Regions from separate parts of the Streptomyces sp. NPDC028722 genome, predicted to be linked through region 3. Evidence: riboswitches for the same ligand, from Rfam matches in the RefSeq annotation. Region 3 holds a riboswitch; each other region holds the start of a gene.
What was found. A riboswitch is a leader RNA that binds a small molecule or an ion and turns the genes downstream of it on or off. The one in region 3 is predicted to bind thiamine pyrophosphate.
Positions count from the first base shown of each region.

Region 1: another riboswitch for thiamine pyrophosphate. It lies ahead of thiC (phosphomethylpyrimidine synthase ThiC); the one in region 3 lies ahead of thiO (glycine oxidase ThiO).
Region 2: another riboswitch for thiamine pyrophosphate. It lies ahead of AB0F03_RS21050 (thiamine ABC transporter substrate-binding protein); the one in region 3 lies ahead of thiO (glycine oxidase ThiO).

Region 1 covers NZ_JBEZWU010000006.1:165,558-170,312, forward strand. The annotation lists gene AB0F03_RS12255 (hypothetical protein) at 109-978, shown strand; gene thiC (phosphomethylpyrimidine synthase ThiC) at 1,081-2,865, opposite strand; TPP riboswitch at 2,858-3,034, opposite strand; gene AB0F03_RS12265 (YibE/F family protein) at 3,115-4,551, shown strand; gene AB0F03_RS12270 (SsgA family sporulation/cell division regulator) at 4,655-4,755, opposite strand, start outside.
Region 2 covers NZ_JBEZWU010000013.1:86,646-91,400, forward strand. The annotation lists gene AB0F03_RS21040 (hypothetical protein) at 523-696, opposite strand; gene rlmN (23S rRNA (adenine(2503)-C(2))-methyltransferase RlmN) at 1,074-2,180, shown strand; TPP riboswitch at 2,204-2,311, shown strand; gene AB0F03_RS21050 (thiamine ABC transporter substrate-binding protein) at 2,393-3,475, shown strand; gene AB0F03_RS21055 (iron ABC transporter permease) at 3,514-4,755, shown strand, end outside.
Region 3 covers NZ_JBEZWU010000001.1:190,445-195,199, forward strand. The annotation lists gene AB0F03_RS00820 (FAD-dependent oxidoreductase) at 1-1,121, opposite strand, end outside; gene AB0F03_RS00825 (hypothetical protein) at 1,154-1,504, opposite strand; TPP riboswitch at 1,558-1,669, shown strand; gene thiO (glycine oxidase ThiO) at 1,667-2,836, shown strand; gene thiS (sulfur carrier protein ThiS) at 2,833-3,045, shown strand; gene AB0F03_RS00840 (thiazole synthase) at 3,049-3,843, shown strand; gene pknB (Stk1 family PASTA domain-containing Ser/Thr kinase) at 4,005-4,755, shown strand, end outside.

The DNA of each region.
Region 1 (4,755 bases), on a different contig from region 3:
CCGTGCGCCGTGCCGGCTCTACCATCGGCTTATCCGTAGCAGGCTCCCCTCCGTTTCTGCCCGACGGCTCGCCGGCGTGCGAGCCCCAGCCCTACGGAGCACCGGGGGATGCACATGAACAGCGTTCCGCAGCACCTTCAGAGCGAGGACCGCCAGGATTTCGAGCGGCTCCTCGATGAGGCGCTGCGCTCCGCACCCGACCGACCGGAACTGGCCGCTGTGGGTCAGCGGCTCGATCCCGAACAACTGCGCACCATGGCACGAAGCGCCAGCGCCCTGATCACGGCAGCCGCGGCGGCCGAGTACCAGCACTACGTCAAGGTCCGAGACGAACTGCGTCACCCGGCGTTGTCCGTCCAGGCCGCCGCCGGAGGCCCCGGCGCGGTGGAGCCGGATCCGGACACCACGGACCTCGCCACCGCCCTCGGGGAGGCCGCCGAGAGCACCGGCGCGGGCGCCGTCGCCGTCATCGCCGTCCTCGCTCCCCTCCTCTCCGGGACCGCGGCCGTCCTCTTCCTGCTCGTCGGCTACCTCCTGAAGGTGCTGGATCCCGGGCAGACCTTCGCCCGGACCATGCTCACCACCGGCTGGGTGTTCGGCGCTCTGACGGCGGCCGGGATCCTCGTCGCCGCCGTCGGACTGCTGCTCACCGCCCTGCGCAACAGCACCTCGCCGGAAGCCCGCGCCCGGGAGGCGGCGCACGAGGAACTGGCCAGGGCCAGAGCGGCGTGGCAGCAGGCGCTGCTGGAGCGCGGCATCCTGCCGTTCCTGCGGGAGGCGCTCACCGAACCGGGTCCGCCCGCCGTGCGCCGTACGGCCCCGCCCGCCCCGACGACCGGCCGCATCCCGCGGCTGGGCTACGACCGTCCCGGCTTCAGCAGCCCCGGGGACGACGGCACCACGAGCGGCCGCCCGAGCTTCACCAGCCCCGACTACACGAGCCCGGACTACGGCGGCCCGGAGCACCAGCCCGACTGACCGCACCCGCGGCAGCTCGGTCCCGTGCGCCGGACGACTCCGGCCCGCCGCGCCGGCCGTCCCCTCAAGGGCCCGGCCGGCGCGGCGAGTTCACCACGCCTTTCAGTCGGCGACCGGCAGGTACACCCGGTTGCCCGCCGCCGCGAACTCCTGCGACTTCTGGGCCATGCCCTGCTCGATCTCGGCCCGGTCGCCTCCGTGCTCGCGCCGGATGTCCTGCGAGATCTTCATGCTGCAGAACTTCGGCCCGCACATGGAGCAGAAGTGGGCCGTCTTGGCGGGTTCCGCGGGCAGGGTCTCGTCGTGGAACTCCCGTGCCGTGTCCGGGTCCAGGGCGAGGTTGAACTGGTCCTCCCACCGGAACTCGAAACGGGCGTCCGACAGCGCGTCGTCCCACTCCTGAGCGCCCGGGTGCCCCTTGGCCAGGTCGGCCGCGTGCGCGGCGATCTTGTAGGTGATGACACCGGTCTTGACGTCGTCCCGGTTGGGCAGGCCCAGGTGCTCCTTGGGCGTGACGTAGCAGAGCATCGCCGTGCCCCACCAGGCGATCATCGCGGCGCCGATACCGGAGGTGATGTGGTCGTACGCCGGCGCGATGTCCGTGGTCAGCGGGCCGAGCGTATAGAACGGAGCTTCATCGCAGATCTCCTGCTGAAGGTCGATGTTCTCCTTGATCTTGTGCATCGGGACGTGCCCGGGGCCCTCGATCATCGTCTGTACCTGAAAACGCCTGGCGACGCGGTTGAGTTCCCCGAGCGTCCTCAGTTCCGCGAACTGTGCCTCGTCGTTGGCGTCCGCGATCGAACCGGGCCTGAGTCCGTCGCCCAGCGAGTACGTGACGTCGTAGGCGGCGAGGATCTCGCACAGCTCTTCGAAGTTCTCGTACAGGAACGACTCCTTGTGGTGCGCCAGGCACCACGCGGCCATGATGGAGCCGCCGCGCGAGACGATGCCCGTCTTACGGTTGGCGGTGAGCGGGACGTACGGCAGCCGGACGCCCGCGTGGACGGTCATGTAGTCCACGCCCTGCTCGGCCTGCTCGATGACGGTGTCCTTGTAGATCTCCCAGGTCAGTTCCTCGGCCCGGCCGTCGACCTTCTCCAGAGCCTGGTAGAGCGGCACCGTGCCGATGGGGACGGGGGAGTTGCGCAGGACCCACTCACGGGTGGTGTGGATGTTGCGGCCGGTCGAGAGGTCCATGACCGTGTCGGCGCCCCAGTGGGTCGCCCAGGTCATCTTCTCGACCTCCTCCTCGATGGAGGACGTCACCGCGGAGTTGCCGATGTTGGCGTTCACCTTCACCAGGAACCGCTTACCGATGATCATCGGCTCGATCTCCGGGTGATTGACGTTGGCCGGCAGCACGGCCCGGCCCGCCGCGATCTCCTCGCGGACCACCTCGGGAGAGACGTTCTCCCGGATGGCCACGAACTCCATCTCCGGCGTGACCTCGCCCCGTCGGGCATAGGCGAGCTGCGTCACCGGCCGGCCGCTCCGGCCCCGCCGCGGCTGGCGCGGGCGCCCGGGGAAGACCGCGTCCAGGTTGCGCAGCCCGCCGCGTGGCGAGGTGTGCCGGAGCCCGTCGTCCTCGGGGCGGACGGGACGCCCCGCGTACTCCTCGGTGTCACCGCGGGCGATGATCCAGTTCTCCCGCAGCGGTGACAGGCCCCTGCGGACGTCCGTGTCGGCAAGCGGATCGGTGTACGGCCCCGACGTGTCGTACAGCGTGACCGACTCCCCGTTGGTGAGCTGCACCTGACGGACCGGCACGCGCAGGTCGGGGCGCGAGCCCTCGACGTACGCCTTGTGCCAGCCAATGGACTTCCCGGCCTCGTCGGACTTCTCGTCCCGAACGGAGGCAGGCGTGCGTGCGTCCTTGTTGGTCATCGGACCTACTCCCTACGCCGGCATTACCCGGTAACAGGTTCGGCGGTCGACGCAGCGATTCCCGTGTGCCGATGTCCTGCGTGGAACCTGTTGGTTCCACGTGAAACATCGCGTCTACGGAGGTCAGCGCCCTCTCAGCCCGGTGCTCCGAGCTCCCGCGTGTGCAAAGGTGCCTCCACGCTAGCGGCATGGAGGGCGCGGTGAACAGTGGGCCCCCACCGTTCTTGCGATGATCGGACGGTGACCAGGATGGAGCAGTACTCGCATCAGCCACCCGATCCGCCCGGCCGAGACGGCCCGGGACAGGACCACGCGCACGGCCACGGAACCGGTGACGGCGGGCGCGACGGTCACGCACAGGGCCACGGAGCCAGAGAGAGCGGCCATCACGGTCACGCGCACGGCCACGGCCCGGCCGCGCCGGTCTCCCAGCATCTGCGGAAGGTGATCGCGGCGATCCTGATCCCGTTCACCGTGGCGGTCGTCGCAGGTCTCGCGGTGCTCTGGCCCGGCGGAGCCCCGTCCCACTCACGCACCGGCGTCGGTTTCGACCGGCAGACCCAGCAGGCCACGGTCACCCGGGTCACCGAGGTCAGTTGCGCGTCGGTGAACGCGTCGGGCGGCGCCCCGGCCGGCGCCCCCTCCGCCACCGGCGGCGCCCCCGCGAAGCAGGAGGCCGACAAGACCTGCAAGAAGGCGACCGTCCGCGTCGACACCGGCGAGGACACAGGCCGCACGTTCACCGAGATCGTGCAGCCGGACCAGACGCGGCAGCTGCACCGGGACGAGAAGGTCGTCGTCGCCTACGAGCCTTCAGCACCGAAGAACCTCCAGTACTCGGTGACCGATGTGAACCGGACGTTCCCCATGGCGTTGCTCGCGGGGGTCTTCGCCGTGGCCGTCGTCGTGGTCGGCCGGCTGCGCGGCCTCATGGCCCTGGTCGCGCTGGCGGTGAGCTTCCTCGTGCTGACCCTGTTCATCCTGCCCGCCATCCTCCAGGGCTCCGATCCGCTGGTCGTGGCCGTGGTGGGAGCGAGCGCCATCATGCTGATCGCGCTGTACATGTGCCATGGCCTGTCCGCCCGTACGTCGGTTGCGGTGCTCGGCACGCTGATCTCCCTGTCGCTGATCGGCCTGCTCGGCTCGCTGTTCATCGGCTGGTCCGCGCTGACCGGCAACACGGACGACAACACCGGTCTGATCCACGGCCTGTATCCGTCGATCGACATGAGCGGTCTGCTGCTGGCCGGTGTCATCATCGGCTCGCTCGGCGTCCTGGACGACGTGACGGTGACGCAGACGTCGGCGGTCTGGGAACTGCACGAGGCGAACCCGACGATGGGCTGGCGGGGGCTGTACCGGGCGGCCATCCGTATCGGCCGCGATCACATCGCCTCCGTGGTCAACACCCTGGTGCTCGCCTACGCCGGCGCCGCCCTGCCGTTGCTGCTGCTGTTCTCGATCGCCCAGAGCAGCGTGGGGACCGTGGCCAACAGCGAACTGGTGGCCGAGGAGATCGTACGCACGCTGGTGGGCTCGATCGGCCTGGTCGCCTCGGTGCCGGTCACCACCGCGCTGGCCGCGCTGGTGGTCTCGGCCGACCGGCCGGGAGCGGCTGCACCGCTGCCTGCCGGGGGGCGTCCCGCACCGGCGCGCGGCGGCCGGGGCCGGCGCCGGAAGCGGTGAACGCGGCGGGGCTGGGGCGGTGGTGCCGTCCACCGGTTGCAGAAGCGTTCCTGCACGGGCGCGGACGAGATGACGGTGCGTCGGCGCCTCGTACCGTGACGCTTCAGCCGGCGCTCTGTTCCTCGGCCAGGATGCGGTCCAGCGCCTCGTCGAGATGAGCGTCGAAGTCCGCCAGCGCGCCCTCCTGACCGAGCGGCACGAGCT
Region 2 (4,755 bases), on a different contig from region 3:
GCGCCGAGTCCGGGCGGGATCGCGGTGTCCCCAGCCTAACCGAGGCGGGGCAAGTGGGCAATGCCCACTTGCCCCGCGACAGGCGCCCCGACCCGCCGCCGCGCCGCCCGCACCGCCTGCGGGCCGTCCGCCCGCTGACTGACCACCGGTGACCGGCACCAAGGCCACTCGTAGCGCGAGCAACGGGCCGCTCGCGGTGCTCGTGAACAGGAGAGGCAGGTAGGCACGGCATGACGCGACGTTGCTCGGTGATAGGGGGGCGGACCGACTTCGTGGAGCACGGGTTGCGGGGCAACAGCCCGTCGTCAACCGCCGCACCGAGCACGGCCCGGACGTCGCCGTAGATGTTCCGCGCATAGCCGCCGCACGCGGCCGGGTCGTTCTCCAGCCTTCCGAACCAGCTACGCGGGTTCGATTGCTGCCGCCCGCTCTGAACGCCGAAAGCCCAGGCAAGAGGGTTGGTCTCCCTCTCCCTGGGCCTTCAGCCGTTCCTGGGACGGGTTCAGGCCCGCGGCAACGCGCTCAGCGCTTGAAGGAGCCCTTGGTCTGTTCCTTCGCGCCCCGCATCTTGCCTCGTGCTTCGAGAGCGGCGCCTTTCGCCGCGAGGGTTTCTTTGTGCACCGCGTGGGCCGCCGTCCGCACGGTCTTTCCGACGATCTGTTCGGCCTTTGCCTTGGCCCGTTCTCCGGCGCTCATCTCGGCACCTCCGTGAGTCTCACCGGCCGTGTGCCCCTTGAGGCAAGAGGTGAAGCCACCCTGGCGGGACGCGTTGTCAAGGGGCGGCGGAGGTCCCCACGGGCACGACGGGGGAGAGGTCCAGATCCGCTCCCACCTGGATGGTCGCCCCGATGCCTCCGCGGCGGCGGCACGTATCGCCATGGACGGTCTGCTCCGCATGGAGGGAATCGGAACGCCGGCAGTGGCAGCTCAGCCGGGGACGTGCAGTCCCGTCGGCCGGGCCGTCTCCGGGGCGTCCGACGCCGCTCAGTGGTGACCACCGATGCCTGTCGACGACAGCCGTAGGGAGAGACACCCGCAGGTCACCCGATTGGATCTGCGACACTGGTACAGCCATGCCTAAGCCCGGAGAACTCACCTTTGTCGCGCCGCGCGGAGCCAAGAAGCCGCCGCGGCATCTCGCCGACCTCACGCCCGCCGAGCGCAAGGACGCGGTGGCCGAGATCGGTGAGAAGCCGTTCCGTGCCAAGCAGCTCGCGCAGCACTACTTCGCGCGGTACGCGCACGACCCCGAGCAGTGGACGGACATCCCCGCCGGGTCGCGCGGCAAGCTGCAAGAAGCGCTGTTGCCGGAGCTGATGACGGTCGTCCGGCATCTGTCGACCGACCAGGGGGCCACGCGCAAGACGCTGTGGCGGCTGTTCGACGGCACGCTGGTCGAGTCCGTGCTGATGCGGTATCCGGACCGGGTCACCATGTGCATCAGCTCGCAGGCCGGATGCGGGATGAACTGCCCGTTCTGCGCCACCGGGCAGGCCGGGCTGGACCGGAACCTGTCCACCGCCGAGATCGTGCACCAGATCGTGGACGGGATGCGGGCGCTGCGGGACGGGGAGGTGCCGGGCGGACCGGCGCGGCTGTCCAACATCGTCTTCATGGGCATGGGCGAGCCGCTCGCCAACTACAAGCGGGTCGTCGGCGCCATCCGGGCGCTCACCGACCCGGCCCCGGACGGGCTGGGCCTGTCCCAGCGCGGGATCACCGTCTCGACCGTCGGGCTGGTGCCGGCCATCCACCGGTTCACCGACGAGGGCTTCAAGTGCCGGCTCGCGATCTCCCTGCACGCCCCCGACGACGAGCTGCGCGACACCCTCGTCCCCGTGAACACGCGGTGGAAGGTGCGCGAGGTGCTGGACGCCGGTTTCGAGTACACCGAGAGGTCGGGCCGCCGGCTGTCGATCGAGTACGCGCTGATCCGGGACATCAACGACCAGGCCTGGCGCGGTGACCGGCTCGGCCGGCTGCTCCGGGGCAAGCCCGTGCACGTCAACCTCATCCCGCTCAACCCGACCCCGGGCTCGAAGTGGACGGCCTCCCGGCCGGAGGACGAGAAGGCGTTCGTGGAGGCCATCGCCGCGCACGGCGTGCCGGTGACGGTCCGGGACACCCGTGGACAGGAGATCGACGGGGCCTGCGGTCAGCTCGCGGCCACCGAGCGGTAATCTGACCACGTCCACATATCTTCATATTCCGACAGGGGAGCGCCACAGCGCTGAGAGTGCGGCAACCGGGCCGCAGACCCTCTGAACCTCGCCCAGGTCATTCTGGGTAGGAAGTTCGGTCACCACTCAAGCTGTTGCGCCCTGCCCGGCCTCCCTCACGGATGCCCGGGCAGGGCCGCGTCTCTTCCTGGCCCACCCCAGGAGGACATCCAGTGCACAACAAGACCCTCGTGGCCGTGGCGGCGGGGCTCGGTCTCCTCGCCCTGCCCGCGCTGACCGGGTGCGGGTCGTCGGACACCGGGAAGTCCACGGACTCCAGGACCGTCACCCTCGTCAGCCACGACTCGTGGAGCGTCTCGAAGGACGTCCTGAAGGACTTCGAGAAGCGGTCCGGGTACCAGGTCAAGGTCCTCGAGGACGGCGATGCCGGCCAGGCCGTCAACAAGGCGATCCTCACCAAGGACAACCCGCAGGGCGATGTCCTCTTCGGCGTGGACAACACCCTGCTGTCCCGCGCCATGGACAACGGGCTGTTCCAGGCGTACCGGCCCAAGGGGTCCGACAAGGTCCTGCCGCAGTACCGGGTCGACCGGGCCGGGCACCGTGTCACGCCGGTCGACACCGGCGACATCTGCGTCAACTACGACAAGGCCTACTTCAGCGCGCACCGGCTGACCCCGCCGCGGTCCTTCGCCGACCTCGCCGAACCCCGGTACAAGAACCTGCTCGTCACCGAGAACGCGGCCACCTCCTCACCGGGCCTCGGCTTCCTCCTCGGCAGCGCCGCACAGTTCGGCGACGCGGGCTGGCAGGGCTACTGGAAGAAGCTCAAGGCCAACGGCGTCAAGGTCGTCGACGGCTGGGAGCAGGCCTACGACCAGGAGTTCTCCGGCTCCACCCAGGGCCGCAAGGCCGGCGGCGACCGCCCGCTGGTGGTGTCGTACGCCTCCTCCCCGCCCGCCGAGGTGATCTACGCCAAGAAGCGGCCCGCCACCGCCCCGACCGGGGTGGCGAGCGGCACGTGCTTCCGGCAGACCGAGTACGCGGGGCTCCTGAGCAACGCCCGCAACCCCAAGGGCGGCAAGGCGTTCCTCGACTTCCTGCTCAGCAAGGAGTTCCAGGAGGACATGCCGCTGAACATGTTCGTCTACCCGGTGCGCGAGGCCGCCCAGGTGCCGCCGGACTTCCTGAAGTACGGCCCCCAGGCCAAGGACCCGCGGACCATGGCCCCGGACCGGATCGCCGCCAACCGCGACCAGTGGGTCAAGACGTGGACGTCACTCGTACTGAGGTAGCGCGGACCCGGCGGGGGAGCGCGGCGCGGTTCGGGCTGATGGCCCTGCCCGTCGCGTTCTTCGCGCTGTTCTTCGCCTGGCCCGTGGCCGCGATCGTCGCGCGCGGCCTGAAGGCGGACGGCGGCTGGCGGCTCGGACGGATCGCGGACGTCGTCACGCAGCCCGACATCCGGCACGTGCTGTGGTTCACCACCTGGCAGGCGCTGGCCTCCACCGCGCTCACCCTGCTGCTCGCGCTGCCCGCCGCCTACGTCTTCGCCCGTCTGCGCTTCCCGGGCAAGCAGCTGCTGCGGGCCGTGGTCACCGTTCCGTTCGTGCTCCCGACCGTCGTCGCCGGCAGCGCCTTCCTCGCCCTGCTCGGGCACAACGGGCTGCTCGACCAGTTGTGGGGCGTACGGCTGGACACCACGGTGTGGGCGATCCTGCTGGCCCACGTCTTCTTCAACTACGCGGTCGTCGTCCGTACCGTCGGCGGCCTGTGGGCCCAGCTCGACCCACGCCAGGAGGAGGCCGCCCGGATGCTGGGCGCCTCCCCGGCGAAGGCCTGGCGGCAGGTCACGCTGCCCGCGCTCGCGCCCGCCGTGGCCGCCGCCGCGCTGATGGTGTTCCTGTTCACCTTCACCTCCTTCGGCGTGGTGCAGATCCTCGGCGGCCCCACCTTCTCCACCCTGGAGGTGGAGATCTACCGGCAGACCTCCGAGGTCTTCGACCTGTCCACGGCCGCCGTCCTCACCCTCGTGCAGTTCGTCGCCGTCGGCGCGATCCTCGCCGTGCACGCCCGGACCGTACGGCGGCGGGAGACGGCCCTGCGCCTGGTCGACCCCAAGGTGACCGCCCGCCGGCCGCGCGGCGGCGGCCAGTGGGCGCTGCTCACCGGGGTCCTGCTGACGATCGCCCTGCTCCTGGTGCTGCCGCTCGCCGTGCTCGTCCGGCGCTCCCTGGACGCCCCCGGTCTCGGCTACTACCGGGCCCTGACCGACCCCGACGGCGGTACGTTCCTGGTGGCGCCCGTGCACGCCGTGTGGACCTCGCTGGAGTACGCCGTCGCCGCCACCGCCATCGCCGTCCTGGTCGGCGGTCTCGCCGCCGCCGCGCTGGCCCGGCGGGACGCGGGACGGCTGGTGCGGGGCTTCGACGCGCTGCTGATGCTGCCGCTCGGCGTCTCCGCCGTGACCGTCGGCTTCGGTTTCCTGATCGCGCTGGACAGGCCGCCGCTGGATCTGCGCCAGTCGTGGATCCTGGTGCCGCTCGCCCAGGCCCTGGTGGGCGCCCCCTTCGTC
Region 3 (4,755 bases):
GCCACCAGCCGGTCCTCGCGCAGCCAGCACACCGTCCAGGCCGGTCCCGCCGGGTCGCCGCGCCAGACCAGGTGGTCGGCGGCGGCGTGGTGGCCGGCGTGCTGCACGAACCGGCCGAACTGCTCGGACCAGAAGTACGGCACCGGGTCGTAGGTCTGCGGGGTGTCGCCGAGGTGGTCGGCGGCGAGGATGTTCGCGGCGACCGTGCGCGGGCCCTGGAGGGCGTTGTCCCAGTGGTGGACGAGCAGCCGTTCGCCGTAACGGGCCGACGGGAACGAGGCGCAGTCGCCGACGGCGTACACATCCGGCAGGGAGGTGCGCAGGCGGGCGTCGGCGAGGACCTCGCCGTGCGCGCCCAGCTCGATGCCGGAGCCGGCCAGCCAGGCGGTGGCGGGGCGGGCGCCGATGCCGACGACGACGGCGCCGGCGGGCAGCCGTGTGCCGTCGGCGAGCAGCACCGCGCCGGGCTCGACGCGCTCCACGCGCGCGTGGGTGCGCAGTTCGACGCCGGCGTCGGCGTACCAGGCGGCCATGGGGGCGGCGACCTCGGCGGGCAGGGCGCCGGCGAGCGGCCGGTCCGCGGCCTCGACGACGGTCACCGCGCAGCCCGCCTCGCGGGCGGCGGTGGCGAACTCGGCGCCGATCCAGCCGGCGCCGACGACCACGACGTCGTGCTGCCGGGCGAGGACGGGCCGCAGCCGTTCGGCGTCGTCCAGGGTGCGCAGCAGGTGCACGCCGGGCAGGTCCTCGGTGCCGGGCAGGGTGATCGGTTCGGCGCCGGTGGCGAGGACCAGGACGTCGTACGGCACCGGGCCGGTGCCGGTGTCCAGTTCGTGGTCGCCGGGGCGCAGGCCGCGCACCTCGCAGCCGAGGCGCAGTTCGACGCCGAGGGACTCGAAGTCCACGTCGAAGGCGGAACCCTCGGCCTTGCCGAGCAGGACGGCCTTCGACAGCGGCGGCCGGTCGTAGGGCTGGTGGGCCTCGGCCCCGAGGACGGTCACCGCGCCCCGGAAGCCCTGTTCCCGCAGGGCGACCGCGGTCTGGACCCCGGCCATGCCCGCGCCGACGACGACCACGCGGGGTCCTTGCGACGTGCCCTCTTGCGCTGTCTGCTCGCTCACCCGATCACCTTAGTCAGGTGACGTTCCGTCAGTCAGGGGGCGTGCTCGGTGACCTGTTCCACAACGCTGGTGCCGGAGCCCGGCCGGGACTCCCACTCCCAGGTCTCCTCCAGCCGCAGCCGCCCGTCGGGCAGCTCCACGACCGTGGACACGCAGTGCCCCGAGGCGGTCGTGCCGTCGGTCCTCAGCTGCACGTAGCGGAAGTCCAGCCGGTCGCCCTCGCGGGTGCCGACCAGGTGGCCCCGCACGACGTCGCCGCCCGCGTACCCGGCCCAGATCGCGCCGTCGTCCTCGTGGTAGGCGAACCGGGTGCGGGTGCCCACCTGACCTGGGGCCTGGTCCGCCACGGGGGCGAAATGCAGTCCGTCGAGCGAGCGGGACATGGCGGAGGACTCCCTTACGCGTGGTGAGCGGGGCGGGCTAGGGTGGCCACCGTACAAGCACTCGCGGGAGCCCGGACGCACCGGGCTGAGAGGGAGGCTGGCGGCCTCCGACCGTACGAACCTGATCCGGGTCATGCCGGCGAAGGGAGGGGCTGGACGCCCATGTCGTCACGTACGTCCGACGTCCTCGTCATCGGGGGCGGGATCATCGGCCTGGTCACGGCCTGGCGGGCCGCGCAACGCGGGCTGGCCACGGCCGTGGTGGACCCCGAGCCGGGTGGCGGGGCCGCCCGGGTCGCGGCCGGGATGCTGGCCGCGGTCACCGAACTGCACTACGGCGAGGAGACGTTGCTCGCCCTCAACCTGGAGTCGGCCCGCCGCTACCCGGAGTTCGTGGCCGAGCTGACCGAGCTGACCGGTCACGACCCCGGTTACCGCCGCTGCGGCACCCTCGCCGTCGCGCTCGACGCCGACGACCGCGCCCACCTGCGGGACCTGCACGCCTTGCAGCAGCGCTCGGGGCTCGCCTCCGAGTGGCTGTCCGGGCGGGAGTGCCGGCGCCTGGAGCCGATGCTGGCGCCCGGGGTGCGCGGCGGCCTGCGGGTCGACGGCGACCACCAGGTCGACCCGCGGCGGCTGGCGGCGGCCCTGATGGCGGCGTGCGAGCGGGCCGGCGTGGTGTTCCACCGCGCGTGGACCGAGCGGCTGGACGTCGCGGGAGGCCGGGCCGCCGGGGTCACCACGGCCGACGGGACCGGGTTGAGCGCCGGTCAGGTGGTGCTCGCGGCCGGGAGCCTGAGCGGGCGGCTCGCGGGCCTGCCGGAGGAGCTGCGTCCACCGGTCCGGCCGGTCAAGGGGCAGGTGCTGCGGCTGACCGTGCCCCACCGGTTCGCGCCGTTCCTGAGCCGTACCGTGCGGGCGGTGGTCCGCGGCAGCCAGGTCTATCTGGTGCCCCGGGAGAACGGCGAGCTGGTCGTCGGCGCCACCAGCGAGGAGCTGGGCTGGGACACGACGGTCACGGCGGGCGGCGTGTACGAGCTGCTGCGCGACGCCCACGAGCTGGTGCCCGGCATCACCGAGCTGCCGCTCACCGAGACCCGGGCCGGGCTGCGGCCCGCCTCCCCCGACAACGCCCCGCTGCTCGGCCCGTCCGGCCTGGACGGGCTGCTGCTGGCCACCGGCCACCACCGCAACGGGGTGCTGCTCACGCCGGTCACCGGGGACGTGCTGGCGCACACCCTGGTCACCGGCGGCCTACCGCCGGAGGCACGTCCGTTCACCCCGCGGCGGTTCGGCGCCGCACCCGTGGAACAGCTGGAGCAGCCCGCATGAGCGTTTCCGTCACCATCTCGGTCAACGGCGAACCCCGCCGCATCGTCGCGGGCACCGCGCTGGACGCACTGGTGGGGTCCCTCACCGCGGCGCCGCGCGGGGTGGCCGCCGCCGTCAACGAGACCGTCGTCCCGCGCGCGCGGTGGGCGGCGACCGCCCTCGCCGAGGGCGACCGCGTCGAGGTCCTCACCGCCGTGCAGGGAGGCTGAGTCATGGCCGACGATCCCCTGGTCCTCGGTGGGCTGACCCTGTCGTCCCGGCTGATCATGGGCACGGGAGGGGCGCCCAGTCTGGACGTGCTGGAGCGCTCGCTCGTCGCCTCCGGCACGGAGCTGACCACGGTCGCGATGCGCCGGGTGGACCTCGGCGTGCACGGCTCGGTGCTGTCCGTGCTGGAGCGGCTCGGCATCCGGGTGCTGCCGAACACGGCGGGCTGTTTCACCGCCGGCGAGGCTGTGCTGACCGCCCGGCTGGCCCGGGAGGCGCTGGGCACGGACCTGATCAAGCTGGAGGTCATCGCCGACGAACGGACGCTGCTGCCGGACCCGGTGGAGCTGCTGGACGCCGCGGAGACGCTGGTCGACGAGGGGTTCACGGTGCTGCCGTACACCAACGACGACCCCGTCCTCGCGCGGAAGCTGGAGGACGCCGGCTGTGCGGCGGTGATGCCGCTGGGCTCGCCGATCGGGTCCGGGCTCGGTATCCGCAACCCGCACAACTTCCAGCTGATCGTGGAGCACGCGCGCGTGCCGGTGATCCTGGACGCGGGGGCCGGTACGGCGTCCGACGCGGCCCTCGCGATGGAGCTGGGCTGTGCCGGGGTGATGCTGGCGTCCGCGGTGACGCGGGCGCAGGAGCCGGAACTGATGGCCGCGGCCATGAGGCACGCCGTGGAGGCGGGGCGGCTGGCCCGGCGGGCCGGGCGGATCCCGCGGCGCCACTTCGCGGAGGCCTCCTCCCCGGCCGCGGGCCTCGCCCGCCTGGACCCGGAGCGGCCCGCCTTCTAGGCCCTTCGCCCGGGCCCCTGCGCACGGAGCGGGGCCGGCTCCGGCCGGCCCCCGCCTCCCGCCGGGCTGCGCGTCGCGTGACGGTCACAGCTCTGCTGCATTCCGTCGCCGGGGCACCGTGGCCGGCGATGGTGTCGGTGGGTCCTCGTAGACTCCCCTGCGTGGATATGACCCTTCAGGACCCCCTCGTCGGTCAGCTGCTCGACGGCCGCTACCGCGTCGACGCGCGGGTCGCGGCCGGCGGGATGGCCACGGTCTACCGGGCCCTGGACACCCGCCTGGACCGCGTCCTCGCGCTGAAGGTGATGCACCCGGCGCTCGCGGCCGACGGGTCCTTCGTCGAGCGGTTCATCCGGGAGGCGAAGTCCGTCGCCCGGCTCGACCACCCCAACGTGGTGCAGGTCTTCGACCAGGGCACCGACGGGTCGTACGTGTACCTGGCGATGGAGTACGTCGCCGGGTGCACCCTGCGGGACGTGCTGCGCGAGCGGGGTGCCGTGCAGCCGCGGGCCGCGCTGGACGTCCTGGAGCCGGTGCTGGCCGCGCTGGGTGCCGCCCACCGGGCCGGGTTCGTGCACCGGGACATGAAGCCGGAGAACGTGCTGATAGGGGACGACGGCCGGGTCAAGGTGGCCGACTTCGGGCTGGTGCGGTCCGTGGACACGGTGACCAGCACGACGGGCGCCGTCCTCGGGACCGTTTCGTATCTCGCCCCCGAGCAGATCGAGCAGGGCACCGCGGACCCGCGCGTCGACGTGTACGCGTGCGGTGTGGTCCTGTACGAGATGCTGACCGGCGGCAAGCCGCACGCCGGTGAATCCCCGGCCCAGGTGCTCTACCGGCACATCCACGAGGACGTACCGCCGCCCTCGGCGCTCGTGCCCGGGCTGCCGTATCAGCTGGACGAGCTGG